3 regions of the Caldanaerobacter subterraneus subsp. tengcongensis MB4 genome follow, and region 1 is predicted to be linked to each of the others. Evidence: riboswitches for the same ligand, from Rfam matches in the RefSeq annotation. Region 1 holds a riboswitch; each other region holds the start of a gene.
What was found. Region 1 has a riboswitch for thiamine pyrophosphate ahead of thiT (energy-coupled thiamine transporter ThiT). Riboswitches for the same ligand answer to the same signal wherever they lie in the genome.

Region 1 (7,551 bases):
CATGGATGCATTTGTTAATTATGATGGAGTGAGGGAAGTAATTGCAAAGGGAGAGACTAAAACTAGCGTAGTTTTAAAGTCAGGGATAAACGTGGACTTGAGGGTTGTGAAGGAAGAGGAGTTTCCTTATGCTCTTCACCATTTCACTGGAAGCAAAGAGCATAATACTGCAATGAGACACAGGGCAAAATCCATGGGTATAAAGATGAATGAATACGGACTTTTTAAGGGAGACCATCTCATAGAGTGTAAAGAGGAAGAAGAGATATTTTCTAAGCTTGGCCTTTTGTATATTCCCCCTGAATTGAGGGAGGACATGGGAGAGATTGAAGCAGCAGAAAAAGGGGAGATACCCGTCTTGGTAGAGGAAAAGGACATTAAAGGAGTTTTTCACGTGCATACGACTTACAGCGATGGGAGAAATTCTCTAGAAGACATGGTGAGAAAGGCAAGAGATCTGGGGTATAAGTATATAGCGATTACTGACCACAGCAAATCCGCCTTTTATGCAAATGGGCTTACTGAAGAGATGCTTTTAAGACAGTGGGAAGAGATAGATGAATTAAATAAAAAATATCCTGATATAGTTATTTTAAAAGGGATAGAATCTGATATTTTGCCTGACGGTTCACTGGATTATGAAGAAGAAATTTTAAAAAGGTTTGATATGGTAGTTGCTTCAATCCATTCTCACTTCAGAATGAGCAAAGAAGAAATGACTAAAAGGGTCATAAAAGCGTTGGAGAATAAATACACTAAAATTTTGGGGCATCCAACAGGTAGACTCTTGCTTGCCAGGGATAGTTACGAAATAGATGTATACGCAGTGATTGATGCAGCAGCTCACTATGGAAAGATAATAGAAATTAATTCGAATCCCTTTAGACTGGACCTTGACTGGAGGTATATAAAATACGCAAAAGAAAAAGGCGTAAAGTTTGCCATAAATCCTGATGCTCACAGTGTTGATGGACTTGAGGATGTCAAATATGGCGTGGGAATTGCGAGAAAAGGCTGGCTTGAAGCCAGGGATGTGATAAATACTTATGAAGTGGAGGAAGTTTTAACTATTTTGCGCAATATGTGAAACTCTTTAGACTGTGTTAGTTTTAAGGCAGTCTCGTTTGTTGATAAAGTCCCATTCAATTAAGTGGCATTTTGTGTTAATGCTCCGGAGTTGCAAAGCGACTAAACTAAAGCTCGCTTGAGGGCTCAGGCGGGGTACCGGCCAATTCGCCCTTCGGGCTCAAAGTGGCCGCTCACTTCGTTCGCCCTGCTTTCGCTCCTCAAGTTCGCCAAGTTTTGTTACCGCTTTGGCAACAAGTCGCATTTACACACAAAATGCCACTTCTCTATTTTGTCAACAGTTTTAGACTGTCTTAGTTTTAAGGCAGTCTTTATTTTTTTATGAAAAGCTTTAGAGAATATTGACATACTAGATTGGGAGGAGTAAAATATATTTTGTGTCAAAAATATTTGCATACGAAATATTCGTATACGAAATAATTTTAAATGCGGTGGTGAAAATGGAAGAGATAAGCAATGGTTTGAAAATATTAAAGCTTTTAAAACAAATAGGTAACACAATAAAGCAGATGATGAAATACGAATGCAAGGAGTATGACATAACAGGCCCTCAGGGAATGCTCATGGGGATTTTAGCCCATTATGGAGAGATGAAAGTGAGCGATTTAAGTCAAAAATTGGGGCTTTCTAACAGCACTGTTTCTGGCATTCTTGACAGACTTGAAAAACAAGGGTTGGTTAAAAGGGTGAGAAGCAAAGAAGACAGAAGAGTAGTTTATGTCAGTGTTACTCCAGAATTTAAGGAAAAGTTTCAAAGGCATTTTAAAGAAGCGGAAAGAAAATTTGAAGAGTTGATAAATAGAGCTAGTCAAGAGGACCTTAATAAGATAATAGAGGGACTAGAAGCGTTAAAAAAAGTGTTAGAAATGAAAGGTTAATGAGGATTTAAAAAGATGATGGAAATAAAGAAGGAAAAGATTACAAGATAACTAAATGTAGCAAAAATTTAAGGAGGAGAAGGTGACTATATGACAAAGCTGGCAAGATATCTGAAACCCTATGCAGTATTAATTTTACTTGCAGTATTCTTCATATTTGTTCAAGCCATGAGTGACCTGGCGCTACCTGATTACATGTCTAAAATAGTCAATAACGGTATACAGCAGGGTGGAATAACAAATGTAGTTCCTGAAGCAATAAGAAAAAGTGAAATGGATAAGCTAATGCTTTTTGTCACTCCCAGTGAAAAAGAGGAGATTTTGAAAAATTACACACTCGTAAACAAGATGAGCTCTGATTATGACAAGTATGTTAAAAAATATCCTATACTTTCAAAAGAACCTGTTTATGTTCTTAATAATATAGACAAATCAGAAATTGACAAGATAAATTTGCCCTTAGGAAAGGCATTTCTTGCTGTTTCGGGAATTGAAAAGGCTAAAGAGAATGCCAAAAATGGAGTAATAGAATTTAATGGGAAGAAAATACCTGCAAATATGGACCTGTTTGCGATAATTTCACGAATGCCAGAGGAACAGCTTCTTCAGATAAGAGATGAAATGAATAAAAAATTTGAAGTTTTAGGGGATGACATGATAATTCAGGCTGCCACAATGGCAGTTAAAAATGAGTATAAAGCAATTGGCATAAATACTGATAGGATTCAGATGAACTACATTTTACACACAGGACTTCTTATGCTTCTGATAACTGGCTTAAGTGCGGCAAGCACTATCATGGTAGCTTTTTTTGCCTCCCGCACAGCTGCAGGAGTAGCGAGAGATTTAAGGAAAGACCTGTTTATTAGAGTCCAGCACTTCTCTAATGCAGAGTTTGACAAATTTTCCACTGCTTCTTTGATAACGAGGACTACAAACGATATTACACAAATACAAATGCTCCTTGTAATCATGATAAGAATGGTATTTTACGCTCCTATAATGGGAATAGGTGGAGTTTTCAGAGCTTTGAGCAAGAGTGTTTCAATGTCATGGATTATAGCATTGGCGGTTATTGTACTTTTTGGGATAATATCAGTCCTGTATTCTATTGCCATGCCTAAATTCATGTTGATGCAAAAATTAATTGACAGGCTCAATTTAGTTACACGTGAAAATCTATCAGGGATAATGGTGGTAAGGGCTTTTAACAATCAAAAGTTTGAAGAAGAAAGATTTGACAAAGCAAACCAGGATGTGACCAAAGTGGGTCTTTTCGTAAACCGCGCTATGGCGATACTGTTTCCTTCAATGATGCTTGTGATGAATGGTGTAACTCTTTTGATAGTGTGGGTAGGGGCTCATCAAATAGAAAATTCCAGCATGAGAGTTGGAGACATGATGGCCTTTATGCAGTACGCTATACAGATAATATTTGCTTTCCTGATGTTTTCAATGCTTTTTATAATGATTCCGAGAGCTTCTGTTTCAGCAGAGCGTATTGCTGAGGTTTTAGAAACAGAGCCCTCTATAAAAGACCCAGAAAATCCAAAGCAGTTTGATGAAACACAAGCAGGAACAGTGGAATTTAGAAATGTGTCTTTCAAATACCCTGGAGCTGAAGATTATGCTCTAAAGGATGTGAGCTTCAAAGTTTTGCCTGGTCAGACAGTAGGCATAATAGGAAGAACTGGTTCTGGTAAAAGTACTTTAGTTAATTTGATACTGAGATTTTACGATGTTACAGAAGGGCAAGTGCTGGTGGATGGGGTGGATGTAAGAGAAGTGAAACAAGAGGACCTTCGCCGCAGAATAGGGTACGTGCCTCAGAAAAGCTGGCTTTTCAGCGGTACTATTAAGTCAAATTTGAAATATGGTAACGACCTGGCTACTGAGGAAGACTTAATAGAAGCAGCGGAAATTGCACAGGCGATGGAGTTTATAAATGAAAAGCCCAAAAAGTTTGACACAGAAATTGCTCAAGGGGGAACAAACGTATCAGGAGGTCAAAAGCAAAGGCTTTCCATTGCTCGTGCCCTTGTTAAAAAACCTGAGATATACATTTTTGATGAGAGTTTTTCTGCCCTTGACTTTAGGACAGAAGCAGCTTTAAGGAAAGCTATTAAGGAAAAGCTAAAAGGCAGCACTGTCATAATGGTATCTCAAAGAGTTTCTACCCTTTTTAATGCAGATCAGATAATTGTTTTGGAGGAAGGAAGAGTTGTTGGCATAGGTAAGCACAAAGATTTAATGAGGACTTGTCCAACCTATAGAGATATTGCTTTGTCGCAGCTTAAGGAGGAGGAATTAGCATGAGCGGAGACAGAAAAGTAGATTCCAAAATGCCGCCAATTCCACATATGGGTAGGGGTGGAGGACCTCGGGCTTTAGTACGTGGAGCAGAAAAAGCAAAAGATTTTAAGGGAACGATGAAAAAATTTATAAAGTATTTGTCTGAGTATAAAATCTCTATAATAACGGTAATTTTACTGGCAATATTAAGTACCTCCTTTTCCATTGCAGGACCTAAAATATTGAGTAAAGCTATCACCAAAATTTTTGAAGGTGTGATGAACAGAATAACAGGTCAGGGAAGCGGAATAGATTTTGAATATATTGGAAGGATAATTTTAATCCTCATTGGATTATACGGGCTAAGCGCTTTATTTGGCTATTTGCAGGGCTGGATAATGTCCGGTGTTGCAATGAAAGTTACCTACAAATTTAGAAGGGAAATTTCTGAGAAGATTAATCGACTTCCTTTGAAATATTTTGAAGGCACGAATCAAGGAGAAATACTTTCTCGTATCACAAATGACGTAGATACAATTACACAGACTCTCAATCAAAGCTTGACACAGATAATTACTTCTGTGACCACAGTTATTGGCGTTCTGATTATGATGCTTACAATAAACTGGCTTATGACGTTGGTTGCTCTTTTGATTATACCTCTGTCTTCTTTAGTAATTGCTTTTATTGTAAAGTATTCTCAAAAATATTTTAGAGAGCAGCAAGATTATTTAGGGCATGTAAATGGGCATGTGGAGGAAATGTATGGAGGACATCACATAGTAAAAGCGTTTAATGGAGAAAAAAAGAGTATAGCCAAATTTGATGAGCTTAATAGCACTTGGTATGATGCTGCTTGGAAGTCACAGTTTTTGACAGGTGTTATGATGCCCCTTATGAATGTGATAGGCAATCTAGGGTATGTCGCTGTTACAGTTTTAGGAAGTTGGTTGGTCATCAAAAATGCGATAGAAGTGGGAGATATACAGGCTTTTATACAGTACATTAGGTCTTTCACTCAGCCAATTGCGCAGATTGCAAATATTTCCAATATACTTCAGCAGACAGCAGCCTGTGCTGAGAGAGTTTTTGAGTTTTTGGAAGAAGAGGAGGAAGTGCCTGACAATCCTAAGCCGATAAAATTGGAGGATATAAAAGGAGACGTTGAATTTAGGAATGTCAAATTTGGCTATAGGCCAGATAAAATAGTCATAAATAACTTTTCTGCTAAGATTAAAGCAGGGCAAAAAGTTGCAATTGTTGGTCCTACTGGTGCAGGAAAAACTACAATTGTCAAGCTTTTAATGAGATTTTACGATGTAAATGAAGGTGCTATCTTAATTGACGGTCACGATATAAGAGAATTTTCAAGGGAAGATTTAAGGTCCCTCTTTGGAATGGTGCTTCAAGACACCTGGCTTTACAATGGAACTATCATGGACAATATAAGATATGGCAGACTTGACGCAACCGATGAGGAAGTGATTAAAGCTGCTAAAGCAGCACACGTTCACAGCTTTGTCAAGAGCCTGCCTGGTGGATATAACATGATGATAAATGAAGAGAGTACTAACATTTCTCAGGGACAAAAGCAGCTTATTACAATAGCAAGAGCCATATTAAAAGACCCAAAAATTCTCATACTGGATGAGGCTACAAGCTCTGTAGATACTTTAACTGAAATACAGATACAAAAAGCGATGGATTATCTCATGAAAGGGCGCACAAGCTTTATAATCGCTCACAGGCTTTCTACAATAAAAGATGCAGATTTAATACTCGTTATGGACCATGGAGATATAGTAGAACAGGGAACCCATGAAGAACTTCTCAAAAAAGGCGGCTTCTATGCTAAACTTTACAACAGCCAGTTTGAGAGAGAAGAGGAGCAGCTTGTAAGTTAAAAGTATTGACACATAGCATAAAAAGTGGTAAAGTTAAAAATAAGCAAAACAAAATACGGGTGGTTATGTCCGCTGGGGGAGCCTGAAAAGGCTGAGACGGCAGAAATGCCGAACCCTTGGAACCTGATGAGGGTAATGCCTCCGTAGGGAATGCGGGCTCAAAAGGCACCGCATGAGGCGGTGCCTTTTTTCAGCGAACATAACCTCCTAAAAATGGAGGTGTTTTTGTTTATGTCCTATATTTTAAGCATATTTTCTGATTTTGCAGAGATAAAACCAGTGACCCTTTCTGTAATCCTAGCAATTTTGCTGGCAGCTTTTCTCTTGTATCTTATGAGGAAAAGTGTCAAGTTTGACACAAAAATGCTTGTTTATGGGGCCCTCTCAATTGCTATAGCTTTTGTTCTATCTTATATAAGGTTTTACCACTGGCCCCAAGGGGGATCTATTACACCTGCCAGCATGCTTCCACTGTTTGTTTTTGCCTATTACTACGGTCCCGGTCCAGGAATTGTCGTTGGAATGGCCTATGGGTTTTTGCAGCTGATTCAAGATCCTTTTATAGTACAATGGGTACAGGTTCTTTTGGATTATCCTTTGGCTTTTGGCGCTTTAGGGCTTGCAGGCTTTTTTAGAAAAAATTTAAGTTTGGGAATTTTAGTCGGCGGTTTTGGAAGATTTTTCTCCCACTTTTTGTCTGGAATATTCTTTTTTGCAAGCTATGCTCCAAAAGGTATGAACCCCATAGTGTATTCACTTTTAGTTAATGGCAGTATCATAGGAACAGAGGTTTTAATTTGTTTTGTAGTTTCCTTAATTCCTCAAGTGAGAAATGCCATAGAAGAAGTTAAGAAAAGAGCTTTGGCTTAAAAAGGGGATAGGGCCCCTTTATTTTTTTAAAATTGTGAAATCAACATGGAGGAATTTGAGGGTGAGCTCATAAGAGAGACATTTTATAAAAATTATGATAAGATAGAAATGAAGACTTTTAAAGAGGTGGCCTGTCAATGGAATTAAGAAAAATACTGCAGGACAAGGACAGAAATATATTTTTCTACATCAATGAGAGGATAAAATGCAGCCTCTTGGATAAAATAATGCCCAAAATAACTCATGCGGGTGGCCCTGTTTTCACCGTGTTTGTGACAGTATTTTTGGCCCTTTTTGGTAAAAATAATGTCAAAACGTCTGCGATAGAGGCTTTGTTTTCCCTTATAAGTAGTCATCTTTTTGTGCAACTGTTGAAGAGAAAATACACAAGGCCTCGCCCTTATATGGTGCTTGCAAATGCTAACACTTTTCGTCAATTATTAAAAGATTATTCTTTTCCTTCTGGACATGCGACTGCCAGTTTTTCTCTCGCAATGACTTTTTCAATATTCTTTCCCAAC
Region 2 (11,415 bases), 880 kb from region 1:
ACCTGATAGGTTCCTATTCCTACATCCCGAAGCATTTCTAATTCTTCTATAGACATGGGGGCGGCGTTTACATTTACTCTTCTTATCTGCCCATATCCATTTTTTGTTTTAACTTTGACTTCATATATAGTTCTTATTGTATCTGCAATATATTTAGCATCTGTAGTAGGATGCTCACCATATACTGCAATTAAACGCTTATGGCCTATTTCTCCTGCTAGAACTTCTGCTTCTCTTCTTACTTCTTCTAATGTTAACCTTCTTCTTTTGATGACTGTATTTTCTCTCCTAAATCCGCAGTAGACGCAATTATTTACACACAGGTTGCTGCAATAAAGGGGCGCAAAGGTTACAATTCTGCTGTCATAAACTTTTTTCTTGATTTTTGCTGCTGCATCAAAAATTTCTTGCCATAGTTCAGGATCTTTAACATTGAGAAGAGCAGCCGTTTCATCAGGTTCAAGAGTTTCTATTTCTAGTGACTTTTGAATTATTTCTCTTATCCTCTGCTTATCAGGATTCTGGTTTTTCCTCAGTTTTTCCCATATTTCTTCGTCATCAATGAAGTCTCTTCCGTTTTCAAGATATCTGGTGATTTGTTCCTCTTTGATTACTCCTTCCATCCATTTTTTCTCTTTTTCACTAAGCACAACAGCCATTTTTAAATTTCCTCCTTCCCTTGCCCTCAGAGTACCTCCTTGGGCTCAGCATTTCAATTACATTATACAATAGGATTGTTAAATTTTCAACAAAAATGATGAATATAATTATTGTCCTATGAAATCTTACTAAGTACAAAAAATAGAATTGCTTTTGCTTTTAAGTTAATATATCATAAGAATAGACCCACTCTATAAGTGACCTACTCCCGAGCATTTTTATTTTCCTCCAATCCTCCCAAGGTGAATTTTGCTGGGAGTGGGTCAATTGTACATTATTAACCACATAATAAAAGTACAAAAAATTGCTTATATAGCAATTGGTGGGGGTTGGATAATAATACTAAATGTTGTCTTTTTGAGAAAGAGTGGTGAGAAAGTATAAATGACCATATATGATTTTGAAGACTATATCGATGAAATAATTTTAGATAGAGGTTACGATTACTATGTTGGAGGAAACATAATAGACCTTTATAATTCCGGAAAAAATGAATATATTTTTAAAATTCAAGGTAGTGATGACTATGAGGTTATGGTAAAACTAGATGACAATGGGGAAATTCTCTATTCAGAATGTAATTGCCCCTATGATTATGGTCCTATTTGTAAACATCAGGTAGCAGCTTTTTATAAACTGGTGGAGATTTTTAGCAGTCAAAATGAAGCTTCAAATGTACAGAAAAGAGCTAAAGAACAGCAGGATATAAAAGAAGTATTAGACAATCTTTCAAAAGAAGAGTTAATAGATATTATAATGGATTTAATAGGAGACGATGAAACTTTAAAAAATAGGATCGTCTTAAGATATTCAAAGGTTGACAGTAAACAAGAACTTATAAGGTGCAGAAAACTAATAAATTCTATTGTTAGGAAATATAAGGGCAGAGATGGTTTTATTTCCTATAATGAAACATATGATTTTGTAAGTGAAATGGAAGATTTATTGTGGAAAGCCAGAGATACTGAAGATATATTCTTAGCATTGGATATTGCATTTTTAGTACTTGAAGAAGCGATACAGGCTTTTGAATACGCAGATGATTCGGGTGGAAGTATAGATTTGTTGGTATCAGACGCCATAGAAGTTATAGGAGACATAGTATTCCGGAGCGAAAACTTAGATATAAATTTAAAAAAGGAAATATTTAGTAGGTTATTGACATTAAGTGAAAGTAAAATTTTTGATGGATGGGAAAGTTACAGAATTGATATACTTTGGCTTTGTGCTGACTTTGTTGACATAGAGGAACTGAGAGATAAACTGGTGTCAAAAATAGAATATCTTGTAACTAATTGGTCTACCGAGAATCGCTATGGAAAATATATTACTGAAAAATTACTTCAAATTCTTTATGTGATAAAAGAGAGATATGGGAGTAGAGAAGAAGCAGAACAATTCGTACAAGAACATCTTGAATTTGACTTTTTTAAAGAAGTGTTTATTCAAAAGTGTTTTAGAGAAAAAGAGTATGAGAAAATCATAGAGTTAGCTTTAAAGTGGGAGGAACAAGACAGGCAATATCCTGGTTTAGTATCAAAATGGAAAAAGATGAGATATGAAGCCTATAAAAAGCTTTCATTAAAAGAAGAACAAATGAAATTGGCAAAAGAGCTTTTGTTTGATGGAAATTTTGAATACTATCGAGAACTAAAGGAATTAATTACTGGCGATAGAGCAGAGTTTTACAATAATTTAAAACAAGAATTAAAGAGCTATAAGGGATGGCATGGGAAAGATATTTATCTTAAGGTCATATTAGAAGAAAATGACTTGAATGAGCTTATGGAGTTTGTAAAAGAAAACCCAACAAGAATAGAAGAATATGCAGATAAGCTAAAAGATAAGTTTAAAGATGAAGTTATTGAAGTGTACAAAAAATATATAAAACTTGCTGCAAGCTCTTCATCAAATAGAAAAGACTATCAAAAAGTATGTGGAATACTTAAAAGATATAAAAAAATAGCAGGAGAGCAAAGCCAAAAAGAAATTATAAATGAGCTAATGAGGTTGTATAAAAAAAGACCAGCATTTATTGATGAACTTAGCAAAATTAAGTAAGGCAGGACCAAAGAGACTCTTCATTAAAATAATGGGAAAAATATAAGGGGTATTATTTATGGGGAGAACTAAGCAGAAAGTAAGATATAAACTTAATAGTGGTGGGATTAAGAGCTTAAGTGATGAAGAAATTAAGGTTATACTCCGCGCGGCAGATGAACTGATTGGAACAGGTGGACGCAGTATGCTGGCAAAGATCCTTAAGGGTTCAAAAGATAAAAAAGTTTTAAAGTATGGTTTGAACAAATGTCCTTCTTATGGATATTACTGTGAACTTACGAGGGAGGAAATAACCAAACGGATTGACTGGATGATAAAGTCAGGCTATCTTAAAATTGAGTACAGTGGGAGACTTCCAGTGCTTATCTTTACGGAGAAAGGTTGGGAAATTGAACGTGAAACTTATGCAAATGAATTGTTAAATAAACTCACAGAGATTTTGGAAGATCAAGATTATAGTTTTGTTTATGAATTAAAAGATAGAAACCGAGGGATGATACTTCTTTTAATCGAAAAAATCAAGAATACGAAGAATGCCAGGTTTATACCCCTATTGAAAGAATGGAAGAGAATAGAATATAAAAAGGTTCAAACAGAGCTTCAAAAAGCAATTAATTATTTAATGGAAGTTGGATTTTGAGAAATTTTGTGATATAATTACTTTAACCTATTCTATTCTAAAAATTAAATACTCAAGTGCTAGGGGAGCCAAAAATGGCTGAGAGGGGATTCGTTCCCGACCCTTAGAACCTGACCAGGGTAATGCCTGCGAAGGGAAGCACGTTTTACGAAATTTGTAAAAAGTGCTCACCTTTTCAGGTGGGCATATTTTATTATTAAAAACTTCAAGGAGGTTTTTATCATGACTCAATTAGAATATGCCTTATCAGGCATAATTACAAAAGAGATGAAAATAGTTGCGGACTATGAAGGTGTGTCTGAAGAATTTATCCTAGAAGAAGTCAAAAAAGGTGAAATAGTAATACCAGCAAATGTTAACCACATAAATCTCGTTCCCAAGGGCATAGGAAAAGGATTGTCAACAAAAGTAAATGCTAACATTGGAACTTCCGATGCCTTTCCTGAAATTGGAAAAGAAATTGAAAAGTTGAAAGTAGCTATAGATGCTGGAGCAGATGCAGTAATGGATTTAAGCACTGGTGGCGATGTTAACAAGTCACGACGAGAAATAATCAAAAACTCATCTGTACCTGTTGGTACAGTGCCTATGTATCAAGCAGCAGTAGAATCTATATCAAGATACGGCAGCATTGTAGCAATGCCTGAGGAATTTATTTTTAAAGTGATAGAAGAACAAGCAAAAGATGGAGTTGATTTCATCACTGTCCACTGCGGTCTTACTTTAGAATCCCTTAAAAGACTTAAAGACAACAAACGAATTATGAATGTAGTAAGTAGAGGAGGAGCTTTTACAATAGCCTGGATGATTCATAATGAAAAAGAGAACCCCCTTTATCAATATTTTGATAGGCTTTTAGACATAGCAAAGAAATATGATGTAACGCTGAGTCTTGGGGATGGGCTTCGACCAGGATGTCTTGAAGATGCAACCGATGCAGCTCAAATTCAAGAGCTGATAATTTTAGGCGAACTTGTTAAAAAGGCTAGAGAAGCAGGAGTTCAAGTAATGGTAGAAGGACCTGGTCATGTTCCCATTGATCAAATCGAAGCCAATGTAAAACTACAGAAAAGTCTTTGTCACAATGCTCCTTTTTATGTGCTAGGGCCGGTAGTAACAGATATCGCTCCGGGCTACGATCACATCACTGCTGCAATAGGAGGAGCGATTGCTGCTTTTGCAGGAGCAGATTTTCTGTGTTATGTCACCCCTGCAGAACATCTTGGACTTCCTGACATACAAGATGTCAAAGAAGGTGTCATTGCTGCTAAAATTGCTGCCCATGCTGCAGATATAGCGAAAGGTATAAAAAAGGCCAGAGAAAAAGATTTAGCTATGGCAAAAGCCAGGGCAAATTTAGACTGGAATGAACAAATACAACTATCCATTGACCCTGAAAAAGCCGAAAAATACCGTGTAACTAAGAATAAGCCTAATGTGGAGACCTGCAGTATGTGTGGGAAATTCTGTGCCATGCAAATAGTGAGTGAATATTTAGGAACTCCTACTACAAGTTGCTAAGAGGCTATTTTTTAGTTCAAATTACTCATACAATCATGTTAAAATTAATCGCAGTGAGCAACAAAATGCTCACCTGGGTCGCAGTAACCCCAGTTAACAAAACAAGGGAGGTAATTTTGTGCCCAAAAAAAGAATAAAAGATTTAGCTGAAATTGCTCTTGTTGCAGCAATTTATTTCGCACTCACAATTATATTTTCGTCCATTTCGTTTTTACCCGTTCAATTTCGAATCGGGGAAATTACGAAATCCATTGTAGTATTCAATAAAAAATATGCTATTTCCATGATGATAGGAAATTTTTTTGCAAATTTGTTTAGCCCATTTGCTGGTGCAATGGAATTAATTTTTATGCCTCTTTCGAACTTAATAGGCTGTACAATTGGATACTACATTGGAAGACTTACTCACAAAGCGATAGGAGCTATATTCATAGCCCTTTGGATTGCAGCATCAGTTGCAATTACTTTAAAGGTTTCTGCAGGCATACCATTTATTCCGACTTTCTTAAGCGTGGGAGTAGCGGAAACTGTACTTTTGGTAACTGGATATTTTTTGCTTTTCACAATTGAAAAGAAAGGAGTTGTGAAATTTGACAGATAAATATAAAGAGAGAAGATTTGACATTTACGGTTACGAAAAAATTGACAAAGAAGTTCTAGAATCTATTGAATATGAGTATCCTGAAAAAAATACTATCGTGGAGTATATTACCGATGAATTTTCTTCTGTTTGCCCTTGGACAGGATTACCTGACAATGCAAAACTTACTATAAGGTATATACCCCACAAAAAACTTGTAGAACTTAAATCCTTAAAATATTACCTTACATCTTATAGGAATGTAGGTATATTGCAAGAACATGCAATAAACAGAATTTTAGATGATTTGGTGGAATTCCTGCAGCCAAAATTTATGGAAATAATAGGCGAATTTCAGGAAAGAGGAGGAATAGCTACAAGAATTATAGCAAGGTATGAAAAAGAGGAGTATTAAACTTAAAAGGCTGCCTAAAATTTTGTAGGCAGCTTTTTTATTCATTTTAGTTTTTCTTCAAAATGAGTTTACAGAGAACGATGAGGAAGCACTCAAATACTTGAGAAGCGCTATACGGATTTGTTGATAAGTAGGGTAGTTTAATCCTAGAAATTCGATGAACTTCTCAATGGGATAGCGATAATCTTTCAAAGTGCGAGGTGAAAGCCCATCAGTTTCTTTTACGAGAAGAAATTCTTCAAGGAGCGCTTTCATGTCAATAACTGTCTTTGCAGTTATAGATGAGATGTTTCGGATTTTAGACATAATAAAAGACCCTCCTATACCCCTCCGTGGCACACCACCCTCTTTCTCAGTGCCCACGGATTTTTTGGGATTTTAAGGTAGGGTCATCGCCTGCAAATATTGAATTTACAATAATGGCAGGGGAGACAGGACTTGAACCCGCAGCCCACGGTTTTGGAGACCGTTGCTCTACCAGTTGAGCTACTCCCCTGCGCGATTTTTATTATAGCATATAAAACAAGCCTTAGTCAATAATTTGCGCCCTTTTTTATAAATTTATTTATGAGTTTTGTTTGTGTGGTATAATTGAATAGAGGGTAAAATTAGATTTAAGCCCGCATAACAGGGGGTATACAATTTGAGGGAAAATATTTTTTGGCTTATATTAACTGCAGTAATAGTTTTTGTCATATTTTTTAACTCGAGTACAAGCCCTTTGATTGCTGCTTTTGAAGAAAAAGTCTCTTTAATAGAGCAAAGAATGAGTGATTCAAAACTTGTTGCAAATTTTTTGTCTTATTTAGAATCAAATTTTAAAGATAGGATAGTATGGGATAATGGGCGTCTTATAATTGACTTTAGAGTTAAAAAAGAGGTTGATGAAAAGCCTTCTTTAAAGGATTCTCTTGGCGGAGAGTACGTTAACCCTTTGCCGGAGGTTACTAGTGAAAAAGATATGTACGTTCTCATTAAAAATAGCTTAGAAAATACGGCAAGCGATGTGAGTTTTGTTGTAAGTCCTTCCTTTTGTGGTTCAAATTGTTCTATAGATGATGTACTGGGCAAGACATCTGAAATTGCCAAGTTGATTTTATCACATCATCCTGAACTTGCATATGCTGATAAATGGAGTATTTCAGCTTCAACTTATAAAAGTAGTTCTTATAAAATTACGATTACTTTCAATTATTTCTATCCCCTAGACAAAGTGAAAGAGATGAAAGCAGAGACAGAGGCAAAAGCTAGAGAAATAATTTCAAAGATTACAAGTCTCAAAATGACAGATTTACAAAAAGCGAAAGCGATACACGACTATATTGTCAAACATACAAAATATGACTACAAAAACTATATAAGTGGGACAATTCCATTTGAGTCTTTTACCGCCTATGGAGTATTGATAAAAGGAGCAGGAGTGTGCCAAGGCTATACAGCGGCTTTTAATTTGCTTGGGCAGTTGGCGGGATTAGATAGTATTGGGGTTTCTGGAACTGGAATACGCAATGGGAAAGAAGTTCCCCATGCTTGGAATATGGTAAGAATTGATGGTAAAGTGAGATATATTGATGTCACATGGGATGACCCGGTTCCTGACAGAGGAGATAAAGTGATGTATACCTACTTTAACCTAACAGAAAAGCAAATAGAAAAAGACCATAAATGGAATAAAGAAGACTTTTCTGAAAAATATTTTGATTACAAATAAAGAGTCAGACAATGCTGACCCTTTATTTTAAGCTTAAAACTGTTCCAATAAATATTGGAAGATTTGTGCTGTTGTCAATTATTGCAAATATGAAAGGTCTGTTTAACTTTACTGTCTTAAAGTTTACTGGAATGCCAGCAGCTGTTATATCAACCGATGTTACAGCACCAGCTTTTGTGCCTAGTTCATCTACTGATATAAAAGTTTTATGCAGTACTTCTGAAATATACAAATTGCCAATGTCTGACTTTCCAAGCTTACTAAAATCAGCCTTGTCTGGCAAGAAAGCGTCAGTCATACCAAGGGATTCTAGAGTTTCATTCATTTTAATTGTATATTCGTATTTAAATTTTGGAAGAGAAGCACGCACAAGAGTTATTTTAGCATTTTTTATTAAATCTATGAATTTTTGGCCTGTCAATGTTTTTATATATTCGTTTACAGAAATATTTTCATCAGGGAGAATAGCCACAAAACTGTAATGGTTCTTAGCATAAGGTTTAACAAAGCCGACTGCATTCTCTTCTTCAATGTACAGGTTTTCTTCTGAGTTCATAAATTCAACTTTTTGTCTGTTCCCATACACATCAGTGAATATATCTTCATGTACACTAGCTTTTTCGTACACTGTCTCCCATTCTGCATCAAAAGCTACAGCATTAATCAGATACATGACATCTTCTGGGTCAATTTTGTTCAATATTTTGTCAATCATTCCATTTGTTTTCGATTTTACCCAGTTGTTTATGTCACTTACTGTACTGCTGTCAAAAGCAGCTTTAAAAATATCGGCTTTATAGTAATCTGCAATTATCTGAAGAAAATCTTTAGAGGGCATAAAATCATTTTCTTTGAACCATATTGAATTGGCGATAGTTAATTTTGATTTTTCTTCATTGGGAAGCTTTTTCATATACGTGTACAGGTATTTGTTTAAATCTTCAATGGAAATGTCTTTTCCCAGTGCTTTTTCCATTTGTGCAAGAGTTTCATTATCTGCTCCGTTTGCTGTCATAGCTAATGCCAGCATCGCTGAAAGGGGAGAGATTAGGGAATTTTCCTTGTCATCAATTGAATTTTTGAAAAGTTCAATTGAAAAGTCGGCTGTGTTATAGATAAACTTTTCATCTATGTTTTTTTCACTTACTGGATTTGCTTTTATTCTGTCCATCAAATTTGCAGCTTGAACTTTTGAGGTGGAAAAGGAACACGCTGTTATGTTAATTAAAGCTCCAATAAATATTGTTATGCTGAGTATTGCTGTAAAAAGCTTTTTAAGTTCTGGAATCATCATGCAGATCTCACCCCTTTATCTTTTTTTCTACTAAGTTAGACGAATTTGACAAGTAAATGTTCCATAGGAGAATAAAAATAACCTGCCCGGAAAGACTAAGAATGTTTTCCAGGCAGGAAGGCAGGGAAAGTCTTTATTTTTATTGGTTCTGCCATTTTTATCCCTCAATTTCTTCTGTATTGTCCTTTTCTGAGTAAAAGTCTTGTCCTGCTTCTTTCAAAGCTTCCAATGAAACATTGTTTTTGTTTTTTGAGATAGTACCCCAGCATATCCTAGTTAAAATCCTATAAAACCAGCTTTCAAATACTTGAGGGTTTTTAAGCTGGTAAATTTTCTGGTAACACTGAAGGAACGCTTCTTGCACACATTCTTCCGCTATATGTTTTTCGCCTGTGATAAGATATGCGGTTTTCAATGCTTTTGGGCCCTCAAATTTTATGAGATATTCAAAAGCTTCAAAATCGCCTTTTTGTACTTTTTTAATAACATCTGGTATATCCAATGTGTTGTCACCTCTTCTTTGGGAGCTCCCTCTACTATATAAGAGGGGAAAATTGATAAAAAGTTCCCTTATAGTACAAGAAAAGCCATTATATAATTGAGTCACTAGAAAAGGGAAAACAGGCGGTGATATAATAGAACAATCGCCTTTTTCCCTTTGTAGCAGGACTTTTGATTTTTGTTATATTAACTTTCGCAGGTATGCGATGGTTTAAGGAAAAGGATGTACTCGATTGAGTTAATAAGGAGTTGTAACTATACCTAAAACTGCTCCCCTTATAATTGAATTAGAGGACAACTTTTGTAAGGATTCAGGATGTCCCACCACTACAACTCCGTAGTATTTTATGCCCTTTTCCTTTAAAAAACTTACTGTTCTTTTTAGATTTGTCGAAGAATAACTTTGCAAATTACTGAGTTGTTCCAGCTGTTTTAAAAATTCTTTTTCGCCATCACGGCTGTCAATATAGGGGTTTCCCACCAATCTTTCTGCAAGATAGTTTTTTTCTTTATAGTCGTTTTCTTCAAAAACCAAAACAGCACCCCACATTAGCTTTAAATCCTCAGGTATAATAGTTTTAATTTCGCTGAGGGTTAAAGGCCTGTCAAAAGATAAAGCCATTTCAACGAGATTATCGTTAGGTATATTTTTTAGTACATCAAACTCTCTTATAACTTTATCGTATTTTACTGCGGGATTGTAAAATTTTAATTTTGGCACGGCATAAGGAGCAAGGTACTCTTTTGTACCTTCTGGTATGGCTAAAGATTTGTCTCCTTTAAATTGCTCTCCTCCCCAGATATCAAAATCAACTGTGACTATTCCGGCAGGATAAGGCTTATTTCCTATTAACCTTAAAAGATAATATTCTTTTTGCCGCCCGAATAGCCTGACATTATAACTTTCTCCTGAAATTGCGAAGGTATTAGGTTCTGTAAATTTAACAATATCCGGATAAAAGCTATTTATGCGGTTTTCTTGATTCTGCAGCATCATTTCAGAAATTATGATGGTTAATACAAAAACACCTATGGCGATAATTAAAGAAATTATTATTATGCGAAGTATGCTTTTAAAACGAGCTTTGCGCAAAAAAGCTTTTTCGTCAAAAGGTATATCGCCTATTGGCTTATTTAAACCTGATCCCATTTAACTTTTCTCCTCCTCTTTTAAATATTCTTTTAATTTTTTTCTTAGTCTCCATACCATTGTCTTTACTGTATTGGAATTGGTTTTTAAGTAAGAGGAAATTTCTTCATTTGACATTTCTAATATGAATTTAAGGTAAAAGAGCTTTTGCTCATTGAGAGTAAGCCTATTAACTGCTTTTTTTATTACTTCTTTATTTTCAATCTGTTGAAACTCTGAAAAGGTACTTTGAGGAAAGACATTTATAATAGAAACTGCCACATCTTTTTTGGTTTTGCGCAGATAATCAGTGTATTTGTTTCGCGCCGCAGTCAAAACATAAGCTTTTAATTTTCCCTCTTGAATGCCGTCTAAATTCAAGTATGTGGAAAGCAGAGCTTCTTGGGCTATGTCTTCAGCGTCAGCCTGTGGTACACCCAATTTAAGTAAATAATAGAATGCAGCTTTGTACAAATCCTGCCACATTAACTCCTCCTCCTTATAGCTTTTCATTAATAAAGACGTTTGAGGGATGAAAAAGTAAACAAATTAACAATATGCAAAAATTCGTTGTTATTTCGATTATAACTCAAAAGAGTTTGTTCTAAATCTTTTTTCAAAAAGGCAGGAAGGATTTCATACTTTTATGGAGAATATAAATCTATTATCGGCATTTTTTAAAAACTGGCATACCATTTTTAGGTTAGTTTTGTAATTCTGGATTAAAAAAGGAGAGTGTATAAGTATGAAAGAATGCCAGAAACTTATAACAGAGAGAAGGTCTATCACATTTTTTGACACGACAAAAGAAATATCCGATGACCTTATAAAAGAAGTCCTTGAGGTAGCTGCTACAGCGCCTTCAGCTAATAATCTTCAGCCTTGGGAGGTAAAAGTTATAAA
Region 3 (11,415 bases), 260 kb from region 1:
AGAAGCTAAACGAAAAAGACAAAGAAGACAGTTATCTTTACTGTTACAGGCTTAATCCTGTTTAATTAGCGTTATTGTATATATTAAGAGTCTACATCTTGGAGAAATCGTGGGAAATACGTGATTATACAAGTTTGTATCTAGAACTTCGGAGTAGATAAAAACTACTTAAAATATAGAAGCAATTCAGGTTAATTTTGTAAAACTTGTGATAACCTCTATACTGTTTTTTGTAATAGGCCTTTTAATCTTTGATATAGCAGACAAAAAAGCTAAAAAGAAAGGGGTTTTGGGAATGTATTAAAAAAGGGAGTGGAAGTTTTGATTAGATTTAAGCTATCTCGTTTTATAAAATTTTTAAAAGAAAATCTTTCTTTTTTTAAAGTGTGGCTTGGCTATTCTCAGAACACCATAGGTGGAAGACTTACTATAATTGCAAGGACAGTTTTATTTTATCAAATTACTAATTCTGCAAGTGCTGTAGCTATTTTCAGTATTTTTTCTATGTTGCCTATTATTTTATTGAGTCCCATTGCAGGGTGGTTTTCAGATTTTACTTCAAGGAAAAAATCTTAATATTTTCACAAATGATAAATGGGTTTTTAGTATTGGGTTATATTATAGCAAAAGATCCGTTGTTGTTTTATGTTTTAGTTTTTCTTCAGTCTATTTTCGGAATTTTTTCTCTACTGCTGAGAAGAAAGTTCAACTTGGTTCATTAAGATTCGACATTTTGTAAAAAGTTATAGCATTGAGATAATATAGCAATAATCCGATTGAACTTTTTAGGAGAGAGGGTCATGAATTCGCAGATAATTGTTAAAAATGTCAGTAAAACTTACAAAGTATACATAAAAGAAAATGAAAATGGCGTGATAAATGCAGTTAAAAGCTTTTTTAAGCGAAGGTACAAGTACATACAAGCAGTAAAGGACATTTCTTTTACTGTAAATCAAGGAGAAATACTTGGACTGATTGGTTTAAACGGTGCGGGGAAAACTACTACTATTAAACTAGTATCTGGAATTATTAAAGCAGATGAAGGTATCATAAGAGTACTGGGAGAAGACCCCTTTTTACGAAGCAAAGATTATAGAAGAAAAGTATCATTAGTCATGGGACAAAAAGGGCAGTTAGATCCTGATTTATCTATTATTGATTCTGTAAAACTTTTTGCCTCCATTTACTCTATTGACAAAAGAGAAGCAATTTCAAGGGCAAAATCAATGGCAGAAGAATTGGGCTTGTCAGAAATAGACCTGCAAAAACAGGTCAGAACCCTGTCTTTAGGACAAAGGATGAAAGGTGAATTGATATTATCTTTTATTCATCTGCCAGTAATTGTTTTTCTTGATGAGCCTACTTTAGGCTTGGATTTTATCACCCAAAGGACAATTAGAAATTACTTAAAAAATTATAAAAAGAAATATAATGCCTCTATAATACTAACAAGCCATTACATAACTGATATTGAAGATTTATGCGACAACATCTATATACTCCACAAAGGTCAAGAGCTATATTATGGAACAATTGAGAAACTGAAAAGTATGATTCCCAACATCAGAAAGGTTAGATTTAACGCAAGCAATTGTGCAGTTGAAAGAATCAGCAAATATTATAAAGTAGAAAAAGCAAGCGAAGAACAAGAATATTTCATCAGATTTAGTCCAGAAGAAACGATAAATGTAATGAGAGTTTTGTCAAATGAAGCTGAAATTTCAAATATAAATTTTCACGATGATACTCTCGATATTATCATAGAGTCATTGTATAAGGGTGCAGAAAAATGAGGACATTGTATGTTTTCATGGGATATTTTGACTACTCAATAAAAAGACTCTTAATGTATAGAATTTACCTTATAGGAGAGCTTTTAAGTTCCCTAATTGTACCAATCCTAATAAACTTCTTTCTCTGGAGGTCTTTAATTGAAAGAAATCCCATAAATTACACTCTGAAAGAAATGATGATTTATATTATCATTTCTAATGCAATACTTCTATTCACAGAAATTCATGCTGAACATGACCTTGAAAAGGATATAAAAACCTACAGATTTGGCCAAAAGCTTTTACTTCCAGTGAATTATCTGACCAGTATTTCATACAGTCACATATCTTCAAGCCTTGCAAAGTTTGCAATTTTATATATGCCAGTAATTATTATGACCTCAATTTGGGCAAAAATTGAAATCCCAGCAAACCGGCTGTTATACCTACCTTTAGCGTTAATTTTGGGTTTTTTATTCAATGCTTTATTTTCCTTTATAATAGGATTGTTATCTTTTTGGCTGACAGAAATATGGGGCATAGCTGCCATCAGAAACTTACTGACAGGTCTTCTTTCAGGTGCCATTTTCCCTTTAGACCTTTTGCCTAGCAAAATTGAATCAATTATGCTAATGACTCCCTTCCCTTATATGACATACATCCCGTCAAAGCTTATATGTGATGCTAATTTTGACATTGAAATAGTAAATAAAGGATTGTTTATTTCGCTAGTCTGGGTGTTAATACTTGGTTTCATTGTTTTTTTACTTATGAAAAATGGATTAAAAAAATACACCTCTCATGGGGCGTGAAAACATGCTAATAGAATCTATAAGATTTTCAATTAAAAAAGCAATTCAATATAGAGCAAATTTGGTAAGCTGGTTTTTGGCAGACTTATCTTTATACACTGCAACATTTTTAGGCTATTACCTGCTTACTCAAAAAATTGACGTTTTTGGTGATTATAATAGAGAAGAAATTCTTTTTTATATAACCTGTTTCTTTTTAGTAAACAACCTATATGCAATTTTCTTTGCAGAAGCTGTTTCTAAGTTTGGACAATCAGTTTTAACAGGGTATTTTGATTTTGATTTACTAAAACCACAGCCTCTCATAAAATACATTGTACTAAAAAACCTAAATTTTCCTGCAGCTCTTTCAACCCCCTTGTTAATATTTCTAAATATATGGTGTATGAAAATATGTGGAATTAAATTGACAATAGCTTATATCATTTCAATTTTCAGTGCTTCTATTTTAATGGGACTTTTATTTTTCATAGTATACAGTTTTACTCTTTTTGGTTTAAGGTCTGAAGCAATTTCAGCGATAGTCTTGCAGCTTTTAACAATGGCAGAAAAACCTGATACGGTTTTCCCAAAAATCTTCCGTAATCTTCTCATATATGCAATTCCCATTTTCTTATTTAGTGCAATTCCTGCAAGGATTGCCCTTGGTAAGAGCAGTATATATGAGAATATATGGTGTTATTCATCTTCCTTATTATATTATTTGGTTTTAAAAATTATCCTTTACCAAGGGCTGAAAAAATACCAGTCGACAGGAGAATTGTGATTAAGATTATAAATTGCGTGACAGATAAAGCCTATAAAATTTGATGCTTTTGAAAATAAATTGGATTGAATTTTTCTAATCTTATGATATAATAGAAGCAAAAGAACTTAAAAAAATTGAATATCAAAGTGCTAGGGGAGCCAGAAATGGCTGAGAGGGGATTCGTTCCCGACCCTTAGAACCTGACCAGGGTAATGCCTGCGAAGGGAAGCACGTTTTACGGAATCTGTAAAAAGTGCTCACCTTTTCAGGTGGGCATATTTTTATTATCTTGGAGGTGAGTATATGAAATTAGCTCTTACAATTGCTGGTTCAGATTCAGGAGGAGGAGCAGGAATCCAGGCAGATTTGAAGACTTTTTCTGCCCACGGAGTATTTGGAATGAGCGTCATTACTTCAATAACAGCTCAGAACACTATGGGAGTTTTAGGAATTGAAGATGTAAGCCCTGACATGGTCTATTTGCAGATGAGAGCAATTTTTGAAGACCTGTATCCGGATGCAGTTAAGATAGGCATGGTATCCAATGAAGAGATTATAAAAACTATCGCAAAGGGCTTAAAAGAATACGGAGTAGAAAAAGTTGTTTTAGACCCAGTCATGATTGCGAAGAGTGGAGACCCTCTTTTAAAACCTGAGGCGATGAAAGCATTAAAGGAGGAGCTGTTGCCATTAAGCCTTGTTGTTACGCCAAATTTGATGGAAGCTAAGGAATTAACAGGAATGGAGATAAAGAACATTTCGGATATGAAGGAAGCTGCAAAGAAAATTTTAAGTTTAGGCGCAAAGGTAGTTTTGGTAAAGGGCGGACATTTAGAAGGAGAAGCGGTGGATGTGTTTTATGATGGAGTAGAATTTTACGAAATTAAAGCGGAGAGAATTAACACTAAAAACACACATGGGACAGGATGCACTTTTTCATCAGCTATAGCAGCAAACTTGGCTTTAGGATATGATTTGTTAGAGGCGGTGAAGAGGGCTAAAAGGTACATCACAGGAGCCATAAAAAATTCTCTTTCTATAGGGCATGGAGTGGGACCCACAAATCATTTCTGGAATGTTGAATTTAAAGAATAGAATAAGGAGGATGTTTGTTGTGGAAATAAGAGAACAGGTAGTTCTTGTTACAGGGTCTAGCCGAGGCTTAGGTGCTGCCATTGCTAAAGCTTTTGCTAGAGAAGGAGCCAGCGTGGTAGTAAATTATTATAAAAGCGAAGAAAAGGCGCAAAAATTGTCAGAGGAGCTGGGAAGAAATTCTGTTGCTATTAGAGCTGATGTAAGAGATTTTAATCAAGTAGCTTCAATGTTTGAAGAAGCAAAGAAGTATTTTGGGAAACCCGTCACTACTATTGTGAACAATGCGCTGATTGACTATGTTTTTGATCCGATGAACAGAAAAACTCCTGAAACAATTGAGTGGGAAGATTATTTAAAACAATTAGAAGGAGCTGTAAAAGGGGCCTTGAACACTATAAAAGCAGGACTTAAAGATATGAAAAAGATGCGCTTTGGCCGAATTATAAATATAGGGACTAATTTGTTTCAGAATCCAGTGGTTCCTTACCACGATTATACCACTGCTAAAGCTGCTCTGATCGGTTTTACACGCAATATGGCAAAAGAATTGGGAGAGTATGGCATCACTGTCAACATGGTAAGCGGAGGGCTTTTAAAAGTTACAGATGCGAGTTCGGCTACCAGCAAAGAGGTTTTTGATTTAATTGAACAGACCACTCCTTTGAAGAAAGTTACTGCTCATGAAGATTTGGCTGATGTAGTGCTGTTTTTTGCTTCACCTTGGGCGAGAGCGGTAACAGGGCAAAATTTGGTTGTAGATGGCGGCCTTGTGATGGATTGAATAAGGGGGTAAAGGTTGTGAAGAGGATAGACTTTACTTTGTATGCTATCACTGACAGGTCCTTTATAAAAGGGATGGACATAGCTGAAGCGGTGGAGATAGCTATTAAAAATGGTGTTACTGTGGTTCAGCTGAGGGAAAAAGATATATCCAGCAGAGAATTCTATGAAATTGCCCTTAAAGTAAAGGAAGTTACAAGAAAATATAATGTTCCTCTAATTATAAATGACAGAGTTGATATAGCCCTGGCTGTAGATGCCGAAGGTGTACATGTAGGGCCTGATGATTTGCCTGTTGGCGTTGTGAGGAGAATATTGGGACCTGACAAAATAGTGGGAGGGTCTGCGTATTCCGTTGAAGAAGCTTTAAAAGCAGAAAAAGAAGGAGCTGACTACATAGGAGCAGGATCCGTATTTGCACAGCCTGTAAAACCTGAAGCAGAGGTCATAGGTATAGAAGGAGTTAGAAAAATAAAAGAAGCTGTAAATATACCTGTGGTAGCCATAGGAGGGGTAAATAAAACTAATGCTTATGAAGTGATTTTGCATTCAGGAGTAGATGGGATATCTGCAATAGCAGGTATTTTTGATGGAGATATTGAGGCTAATACGAAAGATATGTTAAGGGAAATAAGAAGAGCTTTTAAAGAGAGGGGGAAATAATATGGGGAGTGAGGTTTTGAAGCTTTTAAGAGACAAAAAACCTCTTATACATCATATTACAAATGTGGTTACAGTAAATGACTGTGCTAATGTAACTTTGGCTATAGGGGCATTGCCTGTCATGGCATATGCCCCTGAAGAAGTAGAAGAAATGGTGAAAAATGCCAATGCTCTTGTTCTAAATATAGGCACTTTAAGCGTGGAAGAAGTTAATACCATGATAAAAGCAGGTAAAACGGCAAACCAGCACGGCGTACCTGTGATTCTTGACCCGGTTGGAGCCGGAGCAACAAGTTTGAGGACTAAAAGCGCTAAGAGGATTATTGAGGAAGTCAGGGTTAGTGTGATAAAGGGAAATAGCGCAGAAATTTCTACTTTAAGTGGGAGAACAGGAAAAATAAGGGGAGTTGAAGCGGTAGAGGAAGAGGAAGATATATCCGATATTGCTTATGACCTTGCAGTAAAGTGTGGATGTGTCGTTGCAGTATCAGGAAAAGTGGATGTCATAACTGATGGAAAGAAAATTGCCTATGTAAAAAATGGGCATCCTATGATGGGGACAATAACAGGTACAGGGTGCATGCTCACATCAGTGGTGGCGAGCTTTTGTGCAGTGGCTGAGGATTATTTTGATGGAACTTTGGAGGCCTTTGTCGCATTTGGAATTGCAGGAGAGAAGGCGGCGCAAAATCCCAAGGTTGAAGGCCCGGGAAGTTTTAAAGTAGCCTTTTTTGATGAGATATACAATTTAAGTCCTGGAGTTTTGGCATCAGAGAGGAAAATTGACTTGATTGTAAAAGGATGATATAATTTTGTCAGATTATGTCGAAGATTGTTAAAGAGGGGGTGGCAGGTGAGAGGCAGCTAAATTATTACAAAAGACAAAAGCCAGAAGAAGGGGAGGCACTAAAGATGAAAAGCATAAAGACAAAACTTTTACTTTTTATTGTGTTGATGATATCAATTCCTCTTGCTATAAGTGGTTTTTTTGCAACGAGAATTGCAGAATCTGTTCTTAAAGTTAAAATAAACGATTCCAACCAGGCAGCTCTATCTGTTCTGAACAAATATGTGAGTTCTTTTAAAAAAGATACAGAGTCTGTGCTGGACATTTTATCGCAATCTAGTGTCATATCTGATTACGATGAAAAGACTGTTCCTGATGAGGCAGTGCTTAAAAAGCTGGAAGAGGCTAAAAAGGCTATGCCTGATGCGATGAATGTGTATTTTGCTACTCCTTCAAAGAAGATGATTTTATATCCACCACAGGATTTAGGAGATTATGACCCTACGGAAAGGCCTTGGTATAAGGATGCGGTAAATGCCAAGGGAGAACCTGTATGGACCAAACCTTATCAGGACTTTGTGAGCAAAATCCCTGAGATAACAATTGCAAAGGCTGTGTTTGATTCAAGTGGCAACTTAAAAGGAGTAGTGGGGATAGACATAACTTTAGAGCAGCTTTCAAAAAATATTGCCTCAATTAACATAGGGAAAACAGGTTACCTGTACATACTCACAAAAGACGGCACAGTTATAGTTCATCCCAAAAAGGATATGCTTTTTACCTCTATATATAAATACGATTTTGGGAAAAAAATAATAGAGACTGATAACAGCACTGTTTACTACACTTTTAATGGGGCGTACAAATTTGCCAGTGTGAGAAATCTAGAGGCTTTTGGCTGGAAAGCAGCTGTGGCCATGGAGAATGAAGAACTAGTACGAGACATGAACAAGATTACCAATTTCATAATCACAGTAAGCATAGTAATACTTCTAATAGGCATTGTAATTGCATACTTCTTCTCCAACTCCATATCCTTAGGCATAAAGAAAGTAGTAGCTGCTATGGAAGAAGCTTCACAAGGCAATATCACGGTAAGAGCCGATGTAAAGACAAAGGACGAAGTAGGAGTACTTGCAAATAGCTTTAACACAATGTTAGAAGGCATAAAGAAGCTAATATTTGACATAAAGAGCGTATCAGAATCTGTAAACCACTCTGCAGAAAACCTGGCAGTTGCTTCAGAGCAGGCAGCTCAGGCTACACAGGATGTAGCAAAGGCGATTGAAGAAATAGCTCAAGGGGCATCAAGTCAGGCGAAAGAGGCAGAAGAAAGCGCCAATGCAACTGTGGTCTTAGGGCAGCTTATAGATAGCTCTCTCAAAAACGCTGAGGAAATAAACCATGAAGTAGAAAATGTGAACATGGTTTCAAATGAAGGTCTTGTTACGATAAAAGAGCTAATAGAAAAGACAAAGCACACAATACAAGCCAACAACAACGTAAAAGAGGCGACAAATTATCTGTTAGAGAAGTCGGCAGAGATAGAAAAGATAGTGGAGACAATAACAAATATAGCAGACCAGACGAACTTATTGTCTTTAAATGCAGCGATAGAGGCAGCGAGGGCAGGGGAAGCAGGAAGAGGCTTTGCAGTTGTAGCGGATGAAGTTAGGAAATTAGCGGAGCAGTCCTCCCAGGCAGCGAGGAACATAGCGAACTTGATAGCAGAGATACAGTCTACGATAAACAACACCCACAGGACAGTGGAGGATTCGACGAAGTCAATAGAGGAGCAGAGCGAAGTAGTAAATACGACAAAGGACGTATTTGAAGGGATACTAAATGCAGTGAAGTTCATAGTGGAGAAGATAGAGAATTTGACGAAATCTTTGAGGGAGATAGAGGAGCACAAGAACAGGATAGTAGATTCAATACAGAACATAGCGGCAGTATCAGAGGAGGCGGCAGCGTCGGCAGAGGAAGTATCAGCCACATCAGAAGAGCAGTCGGCGATAGTGGAGGAGATGGCTTCTACTGCAAATGAGTTAAAGAGCTATGCCAATACATTGATTGAGGCGATTAAGCAGTTTAAGGTAGAATGAGCGAGGATTTCCCCTCGCTTTTATTTTTTTGATATTTATTATCAATTGATAAAAACATTTCAGTATAAAAAATTTCAAAAGATATTGATTTTCCATTGAACTATGATATAATTAAATCAAGACACTAGCCTGTATAAAAAAGGCTGGTGGAATATTAAAAGTGTATGGGAGGAGAAATTGATGGGTACAAAAGGAAGAGAAATTGTGGGGGGACATGCCGATAAAATCATAGAGATGCTCAATAAGGCATTTGCTGATGAGTGGCTTGCCTATTACCAATACTGGATAGGGGCAAAAATAGCAAGAGGACCTATGGGAGAGGCTGTTGCTGCTGAACTTGCGGAGCATGCGGGAGAAGAGTTGGAACACGCTGAAAAATTAGCTGAACGCATTATTCAGCTAGGAGGAACCCCAATAATAAAGCCCGAAGATTGGTACAAGCTTACCAATTGTGGATATGACGCACCTGACAATCCAGATGTAAAAGTACTGCTGGAGCAGAATATAAAAGGAGAACAGTGCGCGATTGAAGTGTACAACAAAATGCTTTCTGAATTAAAAGACATTGACCCGGTGACATATCATTTGGTCCTCGAGATATTGGAAGATGAAATTGAGCATGAAGAGGACTTGGAGACCTTGAAGGACAGTATGAAATGGTAAAAATTAGAAGGAGGTAGTTCGAGTTATGTGTGCACCGACAGGATTTGGCGCTTTGTATCAGAGCGGCGATTGGAAAGGGGAAAAGCACGTCCCGGTTATACATAGTCCGGAAAAGGTTAAGAAGGGAGAAGCTTTTGAGGTTAAAGTAAATATAGGAGAGGAAATACCTCATCCTAACACTCTGGAGCACCACATAAAGTGGATAAAGGTATATTTCCAAGGTGAAGGCGATAAATTCCCTGTGGAGATAGGAAACTACAATTTTACATCCCACGGAGAATACGGAGTATTTACAGAGCCTGAAGTTACAGTGAAATTTAAAATAGAGAAATCTGGAACGATTTACGCTACAAGCTATTGCAATATTCATGGCTTGTGGGAAAACAGCAAAGAGATAAAGGTAGAATGAAAAAAAGGGCTTTCATCTATACTATATGTAGGTGAAAGCCCCTTTTTTAAAATTTTGAAAGGAGAGTTAAGTATGAACGCTTTGGAATTTGCGATTAAAATGGAAAAAGACGGAGAAAAATTTTACACGGAGCAGGCAGAAAAACACAAAGGAACCCACCTAGAAAAACTTTTTTTAGATTTAGCCAGGGATGAAAAAAAGCATGCTGAAATAATTGAAAAGTGGGCTCAGAAAATGGACTATCAGCTTGAAAGAACGGATATATCAGAAAAGTATAAGAATGTATTTGAAACGGGAAAAGAGTTTAAAAGCGATATAAGGCCTGTTCCTACGCAGCTTGAAGTATATGAGCTGGCTATGAAAAAAGAGATAGAGAGCATAGAGCTTTATGAGAAGATGCTGAAAGATGCAGTGGAAGAAAAAGAGAAAAAACTATTTGAGTTTTTGATAGAAGAAGAGCAAAAGCACAAGGAGCTCTTTGATAACCTAATTGGACATTTAAGAAAAGCAGAACAATGGGTAGAGTCAGCAGAGTTCGGAATAAGAAGAGATGAATATTAAAAAGCCCTTTTCGGGCTTTTATTTTATGAGGTCTTCTTTTACTATAAGAACTACAGGGCAGTGGTCACTTCCCATTACTTCAGAGTGGATTTGAGAGTCTATAAGGTAGTCTTTTAATCTCTCTGATACGATGAAATAGTCGACTCTCCATCCTATGTTTTTTTCCCTGGCATTGTGCATATAAGACCACCAGGTATAAGCGTCCTTTTTGTCAGGATAGAAATATCTGAAAGTATCTATGAAGCCGGAATTTAGTAAAATGGTCATTTTTTCTCTTTCTTCATCTGTAAATCCTGCATTTCGCCTATTTGCAGCAGGATTTTTTATGTCTATCTCCTGATGAGCAACATTGAGGTCTCCACACAAAATTACTGGTTTTACAGAGTCTAACTTAAGAAGATAACTTCGGAAATCCTCTTCCCACTCCATTCTGTAATTAAGCCTTGTGAGTCCTCTCTGGGAATTAGGTGTATAAGCGTTTACCAAAAAGAACTTTTTGTATTCCAGTGTTATTACTCTTCCTTCTTTATCGTGGTGCGGGGTTCCTATGCCGTATGATACGGAAAGAGGCTTATATTTTGTGAATACTGCTGTGCCAGAATAGCCTTTTTTCTCTGCAAAATTCCAGAAGGCATAATACCCATTAAGGTCTAGCCCCTCAATGTCTTTTTGGTTTTCTTGAAGCTTCGTCTCTTGTATGCAGAAGATATCCGCGTCTATCGCCTTAAAGTAATCCATAAAGCCTTTTTGCAGACAAGCTCTTAATCCGTTTACATTCCACGATACGAGTTTCATATGAGTTCCTCCGTTATCATTAAAATGCTATTTACATTATATAATGAAAATGATACAAAAGCAAAATTATGTGCTTTTCCAATAAAAACTATTTACAAATCGGCATCTGTGTGATAAAATAGCTCTGTAGCTGCCAATAAAAATGTGGAGGGATACCCAAGCGGCCAAAGGGGGCAGACTGTAAATCTGCTGGCGTATGCCTTCGATGGTTCAAATCCATCTCCC

Region 2: another riboswitch for thiamine pyrophosphate. It lies ahead of thiC (phosphomethylpyrimidine synthase ThiC); the one in region 1 lies ahead of thiT (energy-coupled thiamine transporter ThiT).
Region 3: another riboswitch for thiamine pyrophosphate. It lies ahead of thiD (bifunctional hydroxymethylpyrimidine kinase/phosphomethylpyrimidine kinase); the one in region 1 lies ahead of thiT (energy-coupled thiamine transporter ThiT).

What each region holds. Positions count from the first base shown of each region.
Region 1 covers NC_003869.1:2,398,333-2,405,883, reverse strand. Annotated here, with positions in the region: gene polX (DNA polymerase/3'-5' exonuclease PolX) at 1-1,087, shown strand, start outside; gene TTE_RS12030 (MarR family winged helix-turn-helix transcriptional regulator) at 1,527-1,964, shown strand; gene TTE_RS12025 (ABC transporter ATP-binding protein) at 2,055-4,280, shown strand; gene TTE_RS12020 (ABC transporter ATP-binding protein) at 4,307-6,160, shown strand; TPP riboswitch at 6,225-6,328, shown strand; gene thiT (energy-coupled thiamine transporter ThiT) at 6,392-7,030, shown strand; gene TTE_RS12010 (phosphatase PAP2 family protein) at 7,168-7,551, shown strand, end outside.
Region 2 covers NC_003869.1:1,516,794-1,528,208, reverse strand. Annotated here, with positions in the region: gene hydG ([FeFe] hydrogenase H-cluster radical SAM maturase HydG) at 1-659, opposite strand, end outside; gene TTE_RS07465 (SWIM zinc finger family protein) at 1,045-2,721, shown strand; gene TTE_RS07460 (RQC domain-containing protein) at 2,780-3,361, shown strand; TPP riboswitch at 3,413-3,515, shown strand; gene thiC (phosphomethylpyrimidine synthase ThiC) at 3,584-4,882, shown strand; gene TTE_RS07450 (QueT transporter family protein) at 5,001-5,483, shown strand; gene queF (preQ(1) synthase) at 5,473-5,877, shown strand; gene TTE_RS07440 (hypothetical protein) at 5,935-6,183, opposite strand; tRNA gene TTE_RS07435 (tRNA-Trp) at 6,298-6,373, opposite strand; gene TTE_RS07430 (transglutaminase domain-containing protein) at 6,521-7,588, shown strand; gene TTE_RS07425 (serpin family protein) at 7,611-8,882, opposite strand; gene TTE_RS07420 (RNA polymerase sigma factor) at 9,040-9,384, opposite strand; gene TTE_RS07415 (sigma factor regulator N-terminal domain-containing protein) at 9,622-10,533, opposite strand; gene TTE_RS07410 (RNA polymerase sigma factor) at 10,534-10,998, opposite strand; gene TTE_RS07405 (nitroreductase family protein) at 11,258-11,415, shown strand, end outside.
Region 3 covers NC_003869.1:2,132,433-2,143,847, reverse strand. Annotated here, with positions in the region: gene TTE_RS14320 (MFS transporter) at 322-576, shown strand; gene TTE_RS10660 (ABC transporter ATP-binding protein) at 801-1,793, shown strand; gene TTE_RS10655 (ABC transporter permease) at 1,790-2,584, shown strand; gene TTE_RS10650 (ABC transporter permease) at 2,589-3,350, shown strand; TPP riboswitch at 3,474-3,576, shown strand; gene thiD (bifunctional hydroxymethylpyrimidine kinase/phosphomethylpyrimidine kinase) at 3,636-4,427, shown strand; gene TTE_RS10640 (3-oxoacyl-ACP reductase) at 4,447-5,208, shown strand; gene thiE (thiamine phosphate synthase) at 5,235-5,870, shown strand; gene thiM (hydroxyethylthiazole kinase) at 5,872-6,675, shown strand; gene TTE_RS10625 (methyl-accepting chemotaxis protein) at 6,783-8,762, shown strand; gene TTE_RS10620 (ferritin-like domain-containing protein) at 8,943-9,425, shown strand; gene TTE_RS10615 (class II SORL domain-containing protein) at 9,451-9,834, shown strand; gene TTE_RS10610 (ferritin-like domain-containing protein) at 9,907-10,395, shown strand; gene TTE_RS10605 (exodeoxyribonuclease III) at 10,414-11,190, opposite strand; tRNA gene TTE_RS10600 (tRNA-Tyr) at 11,337-11,415, shown strand, end outside.